Regions from separate parts of the Streptomyces sp. DSM 41931 genome, predicted to be linked through region 1. Evidence: riboswitches for the same ligand, from Rfam matches in the RefSeq annotation. Region 1 holds a riboswitch; the other holds the start of a gene.

Region 1 (7,572 bases):
TGCGGGCCTGTCGGACGAGGGCGCGCTGGCGCTCCCTGCCCTCGGGGCCGGACTCGGCGTAGCCGGCGGAGATCACGACGAGGCCCTGGACGTCGTGCTCGCCGCACTCGGCGACCACCTCGGGGACCCGTTCGGCGGGCACCGCGACGACCGCGAGGTCCACGGGACCGTCGATGTCGCGCACGGAACGGAAGGCGGGGACGCCGTCGAGCTCCTTCCGCCCCTCGGGCAGCGCCCCGTTGACGGCGTAGAGGCGGCCGGTGAAGCCCCCGTCGCGGATGTTGTCGAGGATGCTGCGCCCGACGCCGCCGGGAGCGCGGCCGGTGCCGATGACGGCGACCGCGCCGGGCGCGAGGAGCCGCTGCACCGAGCGGGCCTCCGCGCGCTGCTCGCGCGCGTACTGCACGGCCAGGGAGCGGTCGGTGGGTTCGAGGTCGAACTCCAGGCGCACCACGCCGTCCTCGAAGCTGCGCTTCTGGCGGTATCCGGCGTCGGTGAACACCTTGATCATCTTGGTGTTGGCGGGCAGCACCTCGGCGGCGAAACGGCGGATGCCGCGCTCCCTGGCGACGGCGGCGATGTGCTCCAGCAGGGCGGAGGCGACGCCCCGGCCCTGGTGGGCGTCCTGCACCAGGAAGGCGACCTCGGCCTCGTCGGCCTCCGCGCCGGTCGCGGGCCGCCCGCCGGCGCCGATGCGGTCGTAGCGCACGGTGCCGATGAAGTCGTCGCCGACGGCCGCCGCGAGCCCGACCCGGTCCACGAAGTCGTGGTGGGTGAAGCGGTGCACGTCCTTGGCGGACAGCCGCGGGTAGGGCGCGAAGAAGCGGTAGTACTTCGACTCGTCGGACACCTGCTCGTAGAAGCTGACCAGGCGCTCGGCGTCGTCGACGGTGATGGGGCGGATGCGTGCGGTGCCGCCGTCGCGCAGCACCACGTCGGCCTCCCAGTGGGCGGGGTACTCGTGGCGCTCCGACGAGGTCTGCATGGGCCCCAGAGTACGGCTCGCGTCCGACAGCGGCGCGAGGCAGTCTGTGGTGGACGACCGCCGGGCCGAGGCCGCGGCCCGGCGGTCGTGGGGGCCGTCCCGGACGCCGCTCCGGGCACGCGCCACGATATGGAAGACTGGTCTAGACAACCCTGAACAGCGAAGGGCAGCAACACATGGCTGAGCGCCGCGTCAACGTCGGCTGGGCCGAGGGTCTCCACGCCCGCCCCGCCTCCATCTTCGTCCGAGCCGCCACGGCCGCAGGCGTCCCGGTGACGATCGCCAAGGCCGGGGGCACCCCCGTCAACGCGGCCTCGATGCTGGCCGTCCTGGGCCTGGGCGCCCAGGGCGGTGAGGAGATCGTCCTCGCCTCCGACGCCGAGGGCGCGGACGCCGCCCTGGACCGGCTGGCGAAGCTGGTCGCCGAGGGTCTCGAGGAACTTCCCGAGACCGTCTGAATCCGAATTACGCACGCGACTGCCGTGTGACGCGGAAAGGCCCGTCCGGACCACCGGGCGGGCCTTTCCCATTCCCATTTCCGGGCAGCAGGAAAAGCCCCCGCCATTTGCGCCCTCTTTGTATACGGGACCTGTGTTAATGGCGCAGGCTCGTCATGTTTACGGGATGTTGCGAGTTCCTCACACGGTCCGTGCCGACGGCGCGTGCGGCGCCGGAGCCGAACCGCAGCCGGCGTCCGGCGTCCGCCTGCTCGGTGTGCAGGGCCGTGAGGGTCCGCGCCCGCTCGCCGTCGCCGCGCGCCACGGCGTCCACGATCGCGCCGTGCTCCGCCCAGTACGCGACCGGGTCGGGCGGGCCGTCGGCCGCGTACATCCAGGCGATCTTGTGCCTGAGCTGGGTCAGCATCGACGTCAGCGCCGGGCTGCCGGAGGCCTGGGCGAGCGTCTCGTGGAACCATCCGCCCAGCGAGCGCAGATCCTCGCTGTTGCCCTGACGTGCGCGTTCCTGCCCCAGTCTGACCAGGCCGCGCAGCACCTTGAGATGGGCGTCGGTGCGCCGCTGGGCCGCCCGGGAGGCGCCGAGGGGCTCCAGCAGCCGGCGCATCTCCAGCAGGTCGGCGGCCTCCTGCTCGGTGGGCTCCGCCACGCACGCGCCCGCGTGCCGCCGGGTCACCACGAACCCCTCCGCCTCCAGGGTGCGCAGCGCCTCGCGGACGGGGACGCGGGAGACCCCGTAGCGGCGGGCGAGCAGTTCCTCGGTGAGCCGGCCCCCGCGCTCGTGGACACCGGCGACGATGTCGTCCCGGATCGCCGTGCACACCGAGTGCGCGGGAATACGCATGACCGACCTCCGGCTTAATCCCCGTGAAACGTCGACGCTTGACGTCCGTTCGTGACTCTATTGCAACCGACGACAATTTCCGACGGCGGACCGGAATCCATACATAATTTTTGGACAGGCGGCGTCCGGACGGACGCCCGAAAACGCCGAAAGCCCCGGCTCACGAAGAGCCGGGGCCCGGAAGGCGGGAGGGCGCGCCTCAGATGTTCACGCCGTGGGACCGGAGGTAGGCCACCGGGTCGAGGTCGGAGCCGTACTCGGCGGACATGCGCGCCTCGAAGTGCAGGTGGGCGCCGGTGACGTTGCCGGTGGCGCCGGCCAGGCCGATCTGCTGGCCCGCGGTGACCTCCTGGCCCACCGACACCGCGATCGACGACAGGTGCGCGTACTGGGTGTACGTGCCGTCGTGCATCTTGATGACGACCTGGTTGCCGTACGCGCCGCCCCAGCCGGCCTCGACGACCGTGCCGACGCCGACGGACTGGACGGGCGTGCCACTGGCGGCGTGGAAGTCGATCCCGGTGTGGCTGCCGGACGACCAGATGGCGCCGCCGCTCTGGTAGGAGGTCGACACGTACGAGCCGGGGATCGGGGAGACGAAGGTGTTGAGGCGCTTGCGCTCCGCCTCACGCGCGGCGCGCTCCTGCTCGGCGCGGGCCTTCTCGGCCTCCTCGGCCGCCCGCTCGCGGGCCGCCTCCTCGGCCGCCTTGCGCGCGGCCTCCTCGGCCGCCACGCGGGCGGCCTCGTGCTGGGCCGCGGCCTGGGCGTCGATGCGGTCGGCGACCACGTCGCCGAGGGTGACGACGGGAGTGAGGCCGGTCTGGGCCGCGGCCGGTTCGGCGGCGAGCGCGGGGGCCGCGAGGGAGCCGACGACGCCGGTGCCCGCGAGGGCCGCGACGCCCGCGGCGCGGGCGGTGCCGCGCTGGACGCGGCTGGGACGACGGTGCTTCCCGGTGGCGCGGGTGAACGCCATGTACAAGCTGGTCCTTTCCTTCCCTCTCGCCTACCGGGTTAGCTGACGGGTTCGGAGCAGGAAGGTCTCCTACGGACCCCCTCGCGACACGCGCGGGCGTCCGATTCACCCCAGGGACTGCATTGGGTCCCCGGCTCCCCTGGCTCGCGCCGTACGGGGACTCGGCGATGACTGTCCGCTGCCGCGGATGCGGCGCACTGCCCGACGAACAGCCCGCACGAAACTAAGCGGCACCTCTCGCAATCCCCAAACGATTCCCGGGTTTTGTAGCGCATCCCACAGGGCAGACAGGCAACCTCCGCCCCAATCCGGGCATAAGGGAGCCCCGGTGACGTTCCCGCCACCGGGGCTCTCGCGCGTGCGTCCCGCTGCGGCTCTACTCGGCCGTCACGACGGTGACTTCGCCGATCCCGAGCGCCTCCACGGGCGCCTTGATCTGCGCCGCGTCGCCGACGAGCACGGTCACCAGACGGTCCACCGGGAAGGCGTTCACCACCGCCGCCGTGGCCTCCACGGTGCCGGTCGCGGCCAACTGCCGGTACAGGTCGGCCTGGTAGTGGTCCGGCAGATGCTGCTCGACCTGGTCCGCCAGGGTGCTCGCGACGGCCGCCGCCGTCTCGTACTTGAGCGGCGCCACGCCCACCAGGTTCTGCACGGCGACGTCGCGCTCCTCGTCGGTGAGGCCCTCGGCGGCCAGCGTGCGCAGCACGGTCCACAGGTCGTCCAGCGCCGGGCCGGTGTGGGGGGTGTCGACCGAGCCGCTGATGGCCAGCATCGCCGCGCCCGAGCCGTCGGGGGCCGAGCGCAGCACCTGGCCGAACGCCCGTACGCCGTAGGTGTATCCCTTCTCCTCGCGCAGGACGCGGTCCAGGCGCGAGGTGAGGGTGCCGCCGAGGCAGTACGTGCCGAGCACCTGTGCGGGCCACACACGGTCGTGCCGGTCCGGGCCGATCCGGCCGATCAGCAGCTGCGTCTGCACGGCGCCGGGCCGGTCCACGACGACCACGCGGCCGGTGTCGTCCGCCACCACCGCGGGGACGGGCCGCGGCCGGGCCTGGGAGCCGGTCCAGGCGCCCAGGGTGTCGGCGAGCAGCGCGTCCAGGTCGACGCCGGTGAGGTCGCCGACCACCACGGCGGTCGCCGTGGCCGGGCGGACGTGCTTCTCGTAGAAGCCGCGCACGGCGGCGGAGTCGATGCGCGCGACGGTCTCCTCGGTGCCCTGGCGCGGGCGCGACATGCGCGCACTCGCCGGGAACAGCTCCTTGGCGAGCTCCTTCGCGGCGCGGCGGGACGGGTTCGCCAGCTCGTGCGGGATCTCGTCCAGGCGGTTGCGGACCAGCCGCTCGGTCTCGCTGTCGGCGAAGGCGGGCGCGCGCAGGGCGTCGGCGACCAGACCGAGCGCCTTGGCGAGCCGGGAGGCCGGCACCTCGAGGCTGAGGCGGACGCCGGGATGGTCGGCGTGCGCGTCGAGGGTGGCGCCGCAGCGCTCCAGCTCGGCGGCGAACTCCTCGGCGGAGTGCTTGTCGGTGCCCTCGGAGAAGGCGCGCGCCATGATCGTGGCGACGCCGTCGATCCCCTCGGGCTCCGCGTCCAGGGGCGCGTCGAGGACCACCTCGACGGCGACGACCTGCTGTCCGGGGCGGTGGCAGCGCAGCACGGTCAGGCCGTTGTCGAGGGTGCCGCGCTCGGGGGCCGGGAAGGCCCAGGGCTTGGCCTCGCCCCCCTGCGGCCGGGGGTGGAACTCCATCGTGGCGAGCTCGGTCACTTCGCCGTCTCCTCGTTCTCGTCGGCGCCGGCTGCGGCGGCTTCCTCGGTCTCGTCGGCGGCGTCACCGGCCGCGGGGGCGACGGGCTCGTAGACGAGCACCGCGCGGTTGTCGGGCCGCAGGCGCGCCTTGGCGACCTCCTGGACCTCCTCGGCCGTCACCTCCAGAACCCGGCTCACGGCGGTCAGGGCGAGCTGCGGGTCGCCGAACAGCACGGCGTAGCGGCACAGTTCGTCGGCGCGGCCGGCGACCGTGCCGAGCCGGTCGAGCCACTCGCGCTCCAGCTGGGCCTGGGCGCGCTCCATCTCCTCCGCGGTGGGGCCCACCTCGGCGAACCGGGCGAGCTCCTCGTCGATGGCGGCCTCGATCACCGGCACCTCCACGTCGCCGGACGTCTTGACGTCCAGCCAGCCCAGGGACGGCGCCCCGGCCAGCCGCAGCAGGCCGAACCCGGCCGCCACGGCCGTGCGGTCGCGCCGCACCAGGCGGTTGTAGAGCCGCGAGGACTCGCCGCCGCCGAGGACGGTGAGCGCCAGGTCGGCCGCGTCGCACGCGCGCGTGCCGTCCTCCGGAAGCCGGTAGGCGGCCATCAGCGCCCGCGCGGGGACCTCCTCCTCGACGACCTCGCGCAGCTCCCGGCCGATCACGTCGGGCAGCGAGCCGTCGCGCGGGGCGGGCTTGCCGTCGTGCGACGGGATGGAGCCGAAGTACTTCTCGATCCAGGCGAGCGTCTGCTCGGGGTCGATGTCGCCGACCACGGACAGCACCGCGTTGTTCGGCGCGTAGTACGTGCGGAAGAACTGGCGGGCGTCCTCCAGGGTCGCCGCGTCCAGGTCCGCCATCGACCCGATCGGGGTGTGGTGGTACGGGTGGCCCTCCGGGTAGGAGAGGGCGGTCAGCTTCTCGAAGGCGGTGCCGTAGGGAACGTTGTCGTAGCGCTGACGGCGCTCGTTCTTCACGACGTCCCGCTGGTTCTCCATGGACTCCTCGTCCAGGGCGGTCAGCAGGGAGCCCATGCGGTCGGCCTCCAGCCAGAGAGCGAGCTCGAGCTGGTGGGCGGGCATGGTCTCGAAGTAGTTGGTCCGCTCGAAGCTGGTGGTGCCGTTGAGCGAGCCGCCGGCGCCCTGCACCAGTTCGAAGTGGCCGTTGCCCTTCACCTGGGCGGACCCCTGGAACATGAGGTGCTCGAAAAGGTGCGCCAGGCCCGTACGGCCCTTGACCTCGTGCCGTGAGCCCACGTCGTACCAGAGGCACACCGCCGCGACCGGGGTCAGGTGGTCCTCGGAGAGCACCACGCGCAGGCCGTTGGCCAGGCGGTGTTCGGTCGCTGTCAGGCCCCCGGAGCCTGCCTGGGCTGTGGCCGTGTGACCCATGGGCATGTACGTCCCTTCGATCGCGGAGGCGGTCGTCGTCGACACCGCCGTTTCTGCCGGTCCTGCCACTGTATGCAAGCGTGCGGACGGCCGGTGGAGTTCCCGGACCGGGCGGCTACGCCGAGAGCGAGAACCTGGTGGGGCGGGTGGTGCGGGGGTGAAGGACGCGCACGGCGCGTGACGAGTGGTGTGCGCCGGGTCGCCCTCTCGGGTGCGCCGTCGTGCGCCTCCGCGATGCGGACGGGCGGGGTGTGCGCCGGGGTGCGCGGGGCGAGGTCCTGTCGCGCTCACGAGGGGCGTGCCGAGAGCACGAGCGGGTCGTGTCGGCCACGGGGCGCCCCCGCGGAGTGCGGACGCGGCCCGCGGGACGACCCCGCGGAGTGCGCGGCGACGGAGCCGCGTAGCCTGCTCGCGCCGCCGTACCGCGCCGAACCGGGCGGCAGGACCCGGGTCCTGGTCCCGCCCTGTCAGTGCGAAGGTCCACAATGGTCCGCGTCAGATCCCGTCCCACGCTTCAGCAAGGAGCCGGCAGCGATGGCCCGCCGCAGCACCAAGACCCCGCCGCCCGACGACTCGTTCGAGGAGAAGATCCTCGACATCGACGTCGTCGACGAGATGCAGGGCTCCTTCCTCGAGTACGCGTACTCGGTCATCTACTCCCGCGCCCTGCCCGACGCGCGTGACGGTCTGAAGCCGGTGCACCGCCGCATCGTCTACCAGATGAACGAGATGGGCCTGCGCCCCGAGCGCGGCTACGTCAAGTGCGCGCGCGTGGTCGGCGAGGTGATGGGCAAGCTGCACCCGCACGGCGACGCGTCGATCTACGACGCCCTGGTCCGCATGGCGCAGCCGTTCTCCATGCGCCTGCCCCTGGTAGACGGCCACGGCAACTTCGGCTCGCTGGGCAACGACGACCCGCCCGCCGCCATGCGGTACACCGAGTGCCGGATGGCCGCGGCCACGAGTCTGATGACCGAGTCCATCGACGAGGACACGGTCGACTTCGCGCCCAACTACGACGGCCAGGAGCAGGAACCGGCCGCCCTTCCCGCCGCGTTCCCCAACCTCCTGGTGAACGGCGCCTCGGGCATCGCCGTCGGCATGGCCACCAACATGCCGCCGCACAACCTGCGTGAGGTCGTCGCCGCCGCGCGGCACCTGATCCGGCACCCCAACG
Region 2 (7,572 bases), 2.6 Mb from region 1:
TCCAGGTGACGGCGCAGAAGCTCGCCCAGAAGCTCGGCACCGACACCAGCCGCCCCGAGTTCTGGAAGGCACTGTCCGACGCGAGCAAGGAGCTCGACGTCGACCTCAACCCCCGCTACGGCGAGTGGGACGCGGAGAAGAGCAGCCGGGTGGACGCGAAGACCCCGTGGGTGAAGGACGTCACCGCCACGGACGGGCCGCCGCTGGGGCTGTGACGTGGGCTAGTTTCGAAGGGTGAACGCAACCAGCCCCGCACCGGCCCCCGAGGCCGCCCCCGGCCGTGTCGTCCTGCTCACCACCAGCCACCGGGTCGCGCCAGGACTGCTGTCCTGGCCCGCCTGGCAGGCCCTGCGCGCGGCCGACCGGGTGCTGTGCGCGGACGGCGCCCATCCGCAGCTGCCGTATCTGCGGGAGGCGGGAATAGCCGTCGAGGAGGCCGCGCCCACCGCCGAGGAGGTCGTCGACGCCTGCGCCGGCGGCCGCACGGTGGTCGTCGTCGCGTCCGGCGAGGGCGAGCCCGCGCTCACCGACGGACTGGCGCGGATGGCCGGGAGCGGCAGGGTCCGCATGCCCGAGCTGGAGCTGCTGCCCGCCTCCTACGACCTGCCGGGCGCCCGCCTGCTGGACCTGGTGCAGGTCATGGACCGCATCCGCGCCGAGTGCCCGTGGTCCTCGCAGCAGACCCACAAGGGGCTCGCCAAGTACGGCATCGAGGAGGCGTACGAGCTCGTCGAGGCCATCGAGGACGGCGACCGGGACGAGCTGCGGGAGGAGCTGGGGGACGTGCTGCTCCAGGTCGTCTTCCACGCGCGGATCGCGGAGGAGCACCCGGAGGAGCCGTTCTCCGTCGACGACGTGGCGGGCGGGATCGTCGCCAAGCTCGTCCACCGGCATCCGCATGTCTTCGGGGAGGAGACGGCGCGGACGCCGGAGGAGGTCAAGGCGCACTGGATGCGGACGAAGGCGGAGGAGAAGCGGAGGGAGTCCGTCACGGACGGGGTGCCGGTGGGGCAGCCGGCGCTGGCCCTCGCCGCCAAGCTGGCGGGGCGGGCCCGCGGGGCGGGCCTCTCCGTTCCTCTCCCCTCCGGGGAGGGCGTCGGCTACGAGCTGCTCGCGCTCGCGGCGCGGGCGGAGGCGGAGGGCGTGGACGCGGAGGCGGCCCTGCGGGCTGCGGCGCGTGCGTACCGGGACGCGATCCGCGCCACCGAACAAGACACGCGAGCCTGACCTCCCCACCTCGGGGGCTCCGCCCCCGAACCCCCACTCGCGCAGTTCCCCGCGCCCCTTCAGGGGCGCGGGGAACTGCGCGAGCAACCCCCACGGACCCGCACGGGTTCCAGGGGCGCGGGGAACTGCGCACACAACCCCCACCCACCCGCACGGGCCCGCGGCCCATAACCCCCCGCCCGTTAGGGTCACCCCATGCGCGACCAGCCACCCCCCACCCCCCACGGCCCCGCCCCCGACCTGTTCACATGGGAGTTCGCGGCCAACCCCTACCCCGCCTACGCCTGGCTCCGCGAACACGCTCCCGTGCACAAGACCAAGCTCCCCAGCGGGGTGGACGCCTGGCTGGTCACGCGCTACGCCGACGCCCGGCAGACCCTCGCCGACAACCGTCTGTCCAAGAACCCCGCGCACCACGACGAGCCCGCGCACGCCAAGGGCAAGACGGGTATCCCGGGCGAGCGGCAGGCCGATCTGATGACGCATCTGCTGAACATCGACCCGCCGGACCACACCCGCCTGCGCCGCCTGGTCAGCAAGGCGTTCACCCCCCGCCGGGTCGCCGAGTTCGCCCCCCGCGTGCAGGAGCTCACCGACGACCTCATCGACCGCTTCACCGCGAGCGGCAGCGGCACCGCCGACCTCATCCACGATTTCGCCTTCCCGCTCCCCATCTACGCCATCTGCGACCTGCTCGGCGTCCCGCGCGAGGACCAGGACGACTTCCGGGACTGGGCGGGCATGATGATCCGTCACGGCGGCGGGCCGCGCGGCGGGGTGGCCCGGTCGGTGAAGAAGATGCGCGGCTACCTCGCGGAGCTGATCCACCGCAAGCGGGAGGCGCTGCCCGCCGAGCCCGTCCCCGGCGAGGACCTCATCTCGGGTCTGATCCGCGCCTCCGACCACGGCGAGCACCTCACGGAGAACGAGGCCGCCGCGATGGCGTTCATCCTTCTCTTCGCCGGCTTCGAGACCACCGTCAACCTCATCGGCAACGGCACCTACGCCCTGCTCACGCACCCGGAGCAGCGGGAGCGTCTGCAGCGGGCGCTGGCCGAGGGGGACCGCGGGCTGCTGGAGACCGGGGTGGAGGAACTGCTGCGCTACGACGGCCCGGTGGAGCTGGCGACCTGGCGGTTCGCCACCGAGCCGGTCGTCATCGGCGGGCAGCGGATCGAGACCGGCGACCCGGTCCTGGTCGTGCTGGCCGCGGCCGACCGGGACCCGGAGCGGTTCGCCGACCCGGACACGCTGGACCTGGGCCGCCGCGACAACCAGCATCTGGGGTACGGGCACGGCATCCACTACTGCCTGGGCGCCCCGCTCGCGCGTCTGGAGGGGCAGACCGCGCTCGCCACGCTTCTGACGCGTCTTCCGGATCTCAGGCTGGCGGCCGATCCGGCCGAACTGCGCTGGCGCGGCGGCCTCATCATGCGGGGTCTCCGCACGCTTCCGGTGGAATTCTCCCCTCCTTGTTCAGGGCAGACCTGACCTTCCTGTCCGTGCCCGGGGGCCGGTGCACGGAAACCTGAGACATGCTCAACTCTGTGATCTTCATGTGATCTGCACGGCATGAACTTGTGACAAGTGATCGTCTGCCTATACGTTCACCCATCAAGTACGGCGCGCTGCAAGGTTTTGCTCGCCCGTGCCGGTCCTCGCTGCCGAGTGAAAGGCTTCCGCATGCTCTCCGGGAACGGCCGACACCGTCGCCCCCGCCAGGCTCCGGCTCTGCTCGTCGCCGCCGGGGTGACCGGCTCCGCGATCGCGATTCCGCTCCTCGGGGCGGGCGCCGCCAGCGCGGCGGACGGTGAGACCTGGGACCGGGTCGCGGAGTGCGAGAGCGGCGGCTCCTGGAGCCAGAACACCGGCAACGGCTACTACGGCGGACTGCAGTTGACCCAGGACGACTGGGAGGACTACGGCGGCCTGGAGTTCGCGCCCAGTGCCGACCAGGCCAGCCGCAACCAGCAGATCACCGTGGCCGAGAGAATCCTCGCCGACCAGGGCGTCGGCAAGTGGCGCGCCTGCGGCCTGCTCACGGGTCTGAACCAGGACACCGCGTCCCCGAACGTCGACCCGGGCGTGCCGACCGACGCGGACCGGGAGGACTCCCGGAACGACGGTACCGCCACCCCGTCCGGTTCGCCGGAATCCAGTGATTCGTCCGCTTCCCCCTCTCCGTCGGCGACGTCCGGTTCGTCCGAGAAGGAGAAGAGTGACGCGAACACCGGGGCCTCTCCGTCCGCCTCCGCCACCCCCGAAGGTGACGAGTCGGACAAGTCGGGTGAGAGTGCCGGTTCTTCGGCCGCGACCGAGTCCGAGGACACAGGCTCGGGCCGCCACCGCGGTCCCGTCGCCCAGGAGGACGAGACCGCCGACGCCGTGACCCCGCCGTCCGGCCGGCACGCCTCGCGGTCCGTGGAGAGGCCCGCGGGGATCACCGACGACCGCTACACCGTGCAGACCGGCGACAGCCTCACCTCCATCGCCGACTCCCTTGCCCTGACGGGTGGATGGACGGCGCTGTATGTCGAGAACCAGCAGGTCGTCGGCGAGGACCCGGACCTGATCCTGCCCGGTCAGCGGCTTCTGGTGGACGCCGAGACCGGCGAATAGCGGTCGGAAACGGGCAGTCGAAGGCGCCCTGGGGTGGCGGCAGTTGACAGGGCGATTAGAGCTGAATGTCCGTAATAAGGACTGTGAGAGATAGATCTCAGAAGCCCTGATCATCTTTGATTATCCACCGATCGCGTGCTTACGGTCGTGACCGCTCGCCATCGCGGGCCCCGGCTGCCGCCACGCCGAATCCTGCCAGTGGCAGCACGGGAACAGTCGTCGCGTCATGCGCCGTAGGCAGGAGCGGGGGACCCAGGTAAGTGCCGCGACCGGACGGTTGACGTCCGGTACGGCTCGGGGTGAAGCCGCGTCCCGGGAGGGACGTGGCCGGGCAACTCAACCGGCCCGAACCCGACAGCTCACCTCGTAGGCGTCGGTGAGGGGATCCATCCATGCTGTTTTCCGGCAAGGGCAAGCACCGTCGTCCGTCCAAGGCCACTCGCGCCATCGCCATCGCCGGTGTCGCCGGCGCCGCCGTCGCCGGCCCGCTGATGGCGTCCGGCACGGCTTCCGCCGCCACCGCGTCCGAGTGGGACGCCGTCGCCCAGTGCGAGTCCGGCGGCAACTGGTCCATCAACACCGGCAACGGCTACTACGGCGGTCTGCAGTTCTCCGCCTCCACGTGGGCCGCGTACGGCGGCACCCAGTACGCCGCCACCGCCGACCAGGCCACCAAGGCCCAGCAGATCGAGATCGCCGAGAAGGTCCTCGCGGGCCAGGGCAAGGGCGCCTGGCCGGTCTGCGGCACCGGCCTGTCCAACGCCGCCTACAACGGCTCCTCCGCCGAGGGCTCCTCGCAGGAGTCCGGCTCCACCGAGTCGCGCGAGAGCGAGCAGAAGGCCTCCCGCTCCGCCGAGCGCCCGGCCGCCCCGGCCGAGCAGAAGGCCGAGAAGAAGACCGTCACCACCCCGACCGGCAAGAAGGTCGAGAAGGGCGACGGCGAGTACAAGGTCGTCAAGGGCGACACCCTCAGCTCGATCGCCGCGGAGCACGACGTCAAGGGCGGCTGGGCGAAGCTGTTCGACCTGAACGACGACATCGTCGACAACGCCGACCTCATCTACCCGGGCCAGCAGCTGCACCTGAAGTAAGGGCAGACCCGCAGGTCCCTCCCCGTCCCCACGGGCTCCCCGCCCCGGTGCGTTTCTTCCCCCGTACGCACCGGGGCGGGGTCATGTCCGGACGCATTCCGGTCACGGTTTTCCGAACCTGCTTTGTTCCGCGCGGAAACAATCTACGCTCGGTTCTGTCCATGAGGCGGGCGGCGAGATGGCCGATCGCCCGGAGCCGGTTAGGCTCGGACCCGCAGGGCCCCCGCGGCCCCGCTCACCCGCGTCACATCCCAAGAAGGAGATGCTCGTGCCGTCCATCGACGTCGTCGTAGCCCGGGAAATCCTGGACTCCCGAGGCAACCCCACGGTCGAGGTCGAGGTCGGCCTCGACGACGGCAGCACGGGTCGTGCCGCCGTCCCGTCCGGCGCCTCCACCGGCGCCTTCGAGGCCATCGAACTCCGTGACGGCGACGCCGGCCGTTACCTGGGCAAGGGCGTCGAGAAGGCCGTACTGGCCGTCATCGAGCAGATCGGCCCGGAGCTCGTCGGCTACGACGCCACCGAGCAGCGCCTGATCGACCAGGCGATGTTCGACCTGGACGCCACCGACAACAAGGGCTCGCTCGGCGCCAACGCCATCCTCGGCGTCTCGCTCGCCGTCGCGCACGCCGCCTCCGAGGCCAGCGACCTGCCGCTGTTCCGCTACCTGGGCGGCCCGAACGCGCACCTGCTGCCGGTGCCGATGATGAACATCCTGAACGGCGGCTCGCACGCCGACTCCAACGTGGACATCCAGGAGTTCATGATCGCCCCGATCGGCGCGGAGTCCTTCTCCGAGGCGCTGCGCTGGGGCGCCGAGGTCTACCACACCCTCAAGAAGGTCCTGAAGAGCAAGGGCCTGGCCACCGGGCTCGGCGACGAGGGCGGCTTCGCCCCGAACCTCGGCTCCAACCGCGAGGCCCTGGACCTCATCCTCGAGGCGATCAGGGAAGCCGGCTACACCCCCGGCGAGCAGATCGCCCTGGCCCTCGACGTGGCCGCCTCCGAGTTCTACAAGGACGGCGTCTACACCTTCGAGGGCAAGGAGCGCTCGGCGGCCGAGATGACCGAGTACTACGCGGAGCTCGTCGACGCGTACCCGCTCGTGTCCATCGAGGACCCGCTGTTCGAGGACGACTGGGAGGGCTGGAAGACCATCACCGACAAGCTCGGCGACAAGGTCCAGCTCGTCGGCGACGACCTGTTCGTCACCAACCCGGAGCGTCTGGCCCGCGGCATCGAGGAGGGCGCCGCCAACGCCCTGCTGGTGAAGGTCAACCAGATCGGCTCGCTCACCGAGACCCTGGACGCCGTGGAGCTGGCCCAGCGCAACGGCTTCAAGTGCATGATGTCCCACCGCTCCGGCGAGACCGAGGACGTCACCATCGCCGACCTGGCCGTCGCCACCAACTGCGGCCAGATCAAGACCGGCGCCCCGGCCCGCTCCGAGCGCGTCGCCAAGTACAACCAGCTGCTGCGCATCGAGGAGATCCTCGACGACGCCGCGGTGTACGCCGGCCGCAGCGCGTTCCCCCGCTTCAAGGGCTGAGCGCCGCTCGCGTAGGAAGCGTCGTACGTACGTCCCCGTACCCGGTCCCGTACCGTGTGCGGGGACGTACGCGTGTATGAGACGGACGAGAGGCGGGAACATGGCGGTGAAGGACCGGGACCGTTTCTCCACCGCGACCCGGATCCGGCTGATCGGTGAGCAGACCGCGGCCCGGGTCTACCGCTCGCAGACCAAGCGGCAGGCCCGCCGCTCCCGGCTGACCGGGCGCGCGGCCCTGCTCGCCCTGGTCCTCTGCTCCCTGGTCGTGGCCCTCGCCTACCCGATGCGGCAGTACGTCTCCCAGCGCGCGGAGATCGCCGACCAGCAGAAGGAGCAGGACGAGACCCGCCGCCGGGTCGAACGGCTGCGCGATCTCAAGGCCCGCTGGCAGGACGACGCGTACGCCGAGCAGGAGATCCGCAGGCGCCTGCACTACGTCATGCCGGGGGAGACCGGCTACATCGTCATCGACCCGGCCGGCGCCGGGACCACGCGCGGCGACCTCCGGGCCGCCGACCGCCCCTGGTACGCCAACGTCTGGGACGGCGTCGACAAGGCCGACGCCGCCGCCCAGTGACCCGACGGAACACCGCAGAAAGACACGTATGGACACCCCTCCGCCCACGACCCCGCGTACCGAGCCCACCGACGCGGACGTCGAGGCCTTCAAGCAGCAGCTCGGCCGGCCCCCGCGCGGGCTGCGCGCCATCGCGCACCGCTGCCCCTGCGGGCAGCCGGACGTCGTGGAGACCGCGCCGCGGCTGCCCGACGGCACGCCCTTCCCGACGCTGTACTACCTGACGTGCCCGCGGGCGAACTCCGCGATCGGCACGCTGGAGGCGAACGGCGTGATGAAGGAGATGACCGAACGGCTGGCCGCGGAACCGGAGCTGGCGGCCGCCTACCGGGCGGCGCACGAGGACTACATCCGGCGCCGCGACGAGATCGAGGAGCTGAGGAACTTCCCCAGCGCGGGCGGCATGCCGGACCGGGTGAAGTGCCTGCACGTGCTGGTCGCCCACTCGCTGGCCGCCGGACCGGGCGTCAACCCGCTCGGCGACGAGGCGCTGGCGATGCTGCCGGAGT

Evidence for each region. A riboswitch is a leader RNA that binds a small molecule or an ion and turns the genes downstream of it on or off. The one in region 1 is predicted to bind cyclic di-AMP.
Region 2: it holds a riboswitch for cyclic di-AMP, as region 1 does, so the genes downstream of both, ACP7TJ_RS12965 (transglycosylase family protein) here and ACP7TJ_RS24880 (M23 family metallopeptidase) in region 1, are expected to answer to the same signal.

Annotation. Positions count from the first base shown of each region.
Region 1 is NZ_CP189902.1:5,386,361-5,393,932, reverse strand. It holds gene ACP7TJ_RS24895 (GNAT family N-acetyltransferase) at 1-985, opposite strand, end outside; gene ACP7TJ_RS24890 (HPr family phosphocarrier protein) at 1,162-1,443, shown strand; gene ACP7TJ_RS24885 (GntR family transcriptional regulator) at 1,580-2,284, opposite strand; gene ACP7TJ_RS24880 (M23 family metallopeptidase) at 2,484-3,257, opposite strand; cyclic di-AMP (ydaO/yuaA leader) riboswitch at 3,270-3,434, opposite strand; gene ACP7TJ_RS24875 (M16 family metallopeptidase) at 3,634-5,022, opposite strand; gene ACP7TJ_RS24870 (M16 family metallopeptidase) at 5,019-6,401, opposite strand; gene ACP7TJ_RS24865 (DNA gyrase/topoisomerase IV subunit A) at 6,930-7,572, shown strand, end outside.
Region 2 is NZ_CP189902.1:2,821,301-2,828,872, reverse strand. It holds gene ACP7TJ_RS12985 (SurA N-terminal domain-containing protein) at 1-215, shown strand, start outside; gene ACP7TJ_RS12980 (nucleoside triphosphate pyrophosphohydrolase) at 235-1,227, shown strand; gene ACP7TJ_RS12975 (cytochrome P450 family protein) at 1,423-2,718, shown strand; gene ACP7TJ_RS12970 (transglycosylase family protein) at 2,911-3,846, shown strand; cyclic di-AMP (ydaO/yuaA leader) riboswitch at 4,066-4,234, shown strand; gene ACP7TJ_RS12965 (transglycosylase family protein) at 4,239-4,937, shown strand; gene eno (phosphopyruvate hydratase) at 5,206-6,486, shown strand; gene ACP7TJ_RS12955 (FtsB family cell division protein) at 6,587-7,063, shown strand; gene ACP7TJ_RS12950 (DUF501 domain-containing protein) at 7,092-7,572, shown strand, end outside.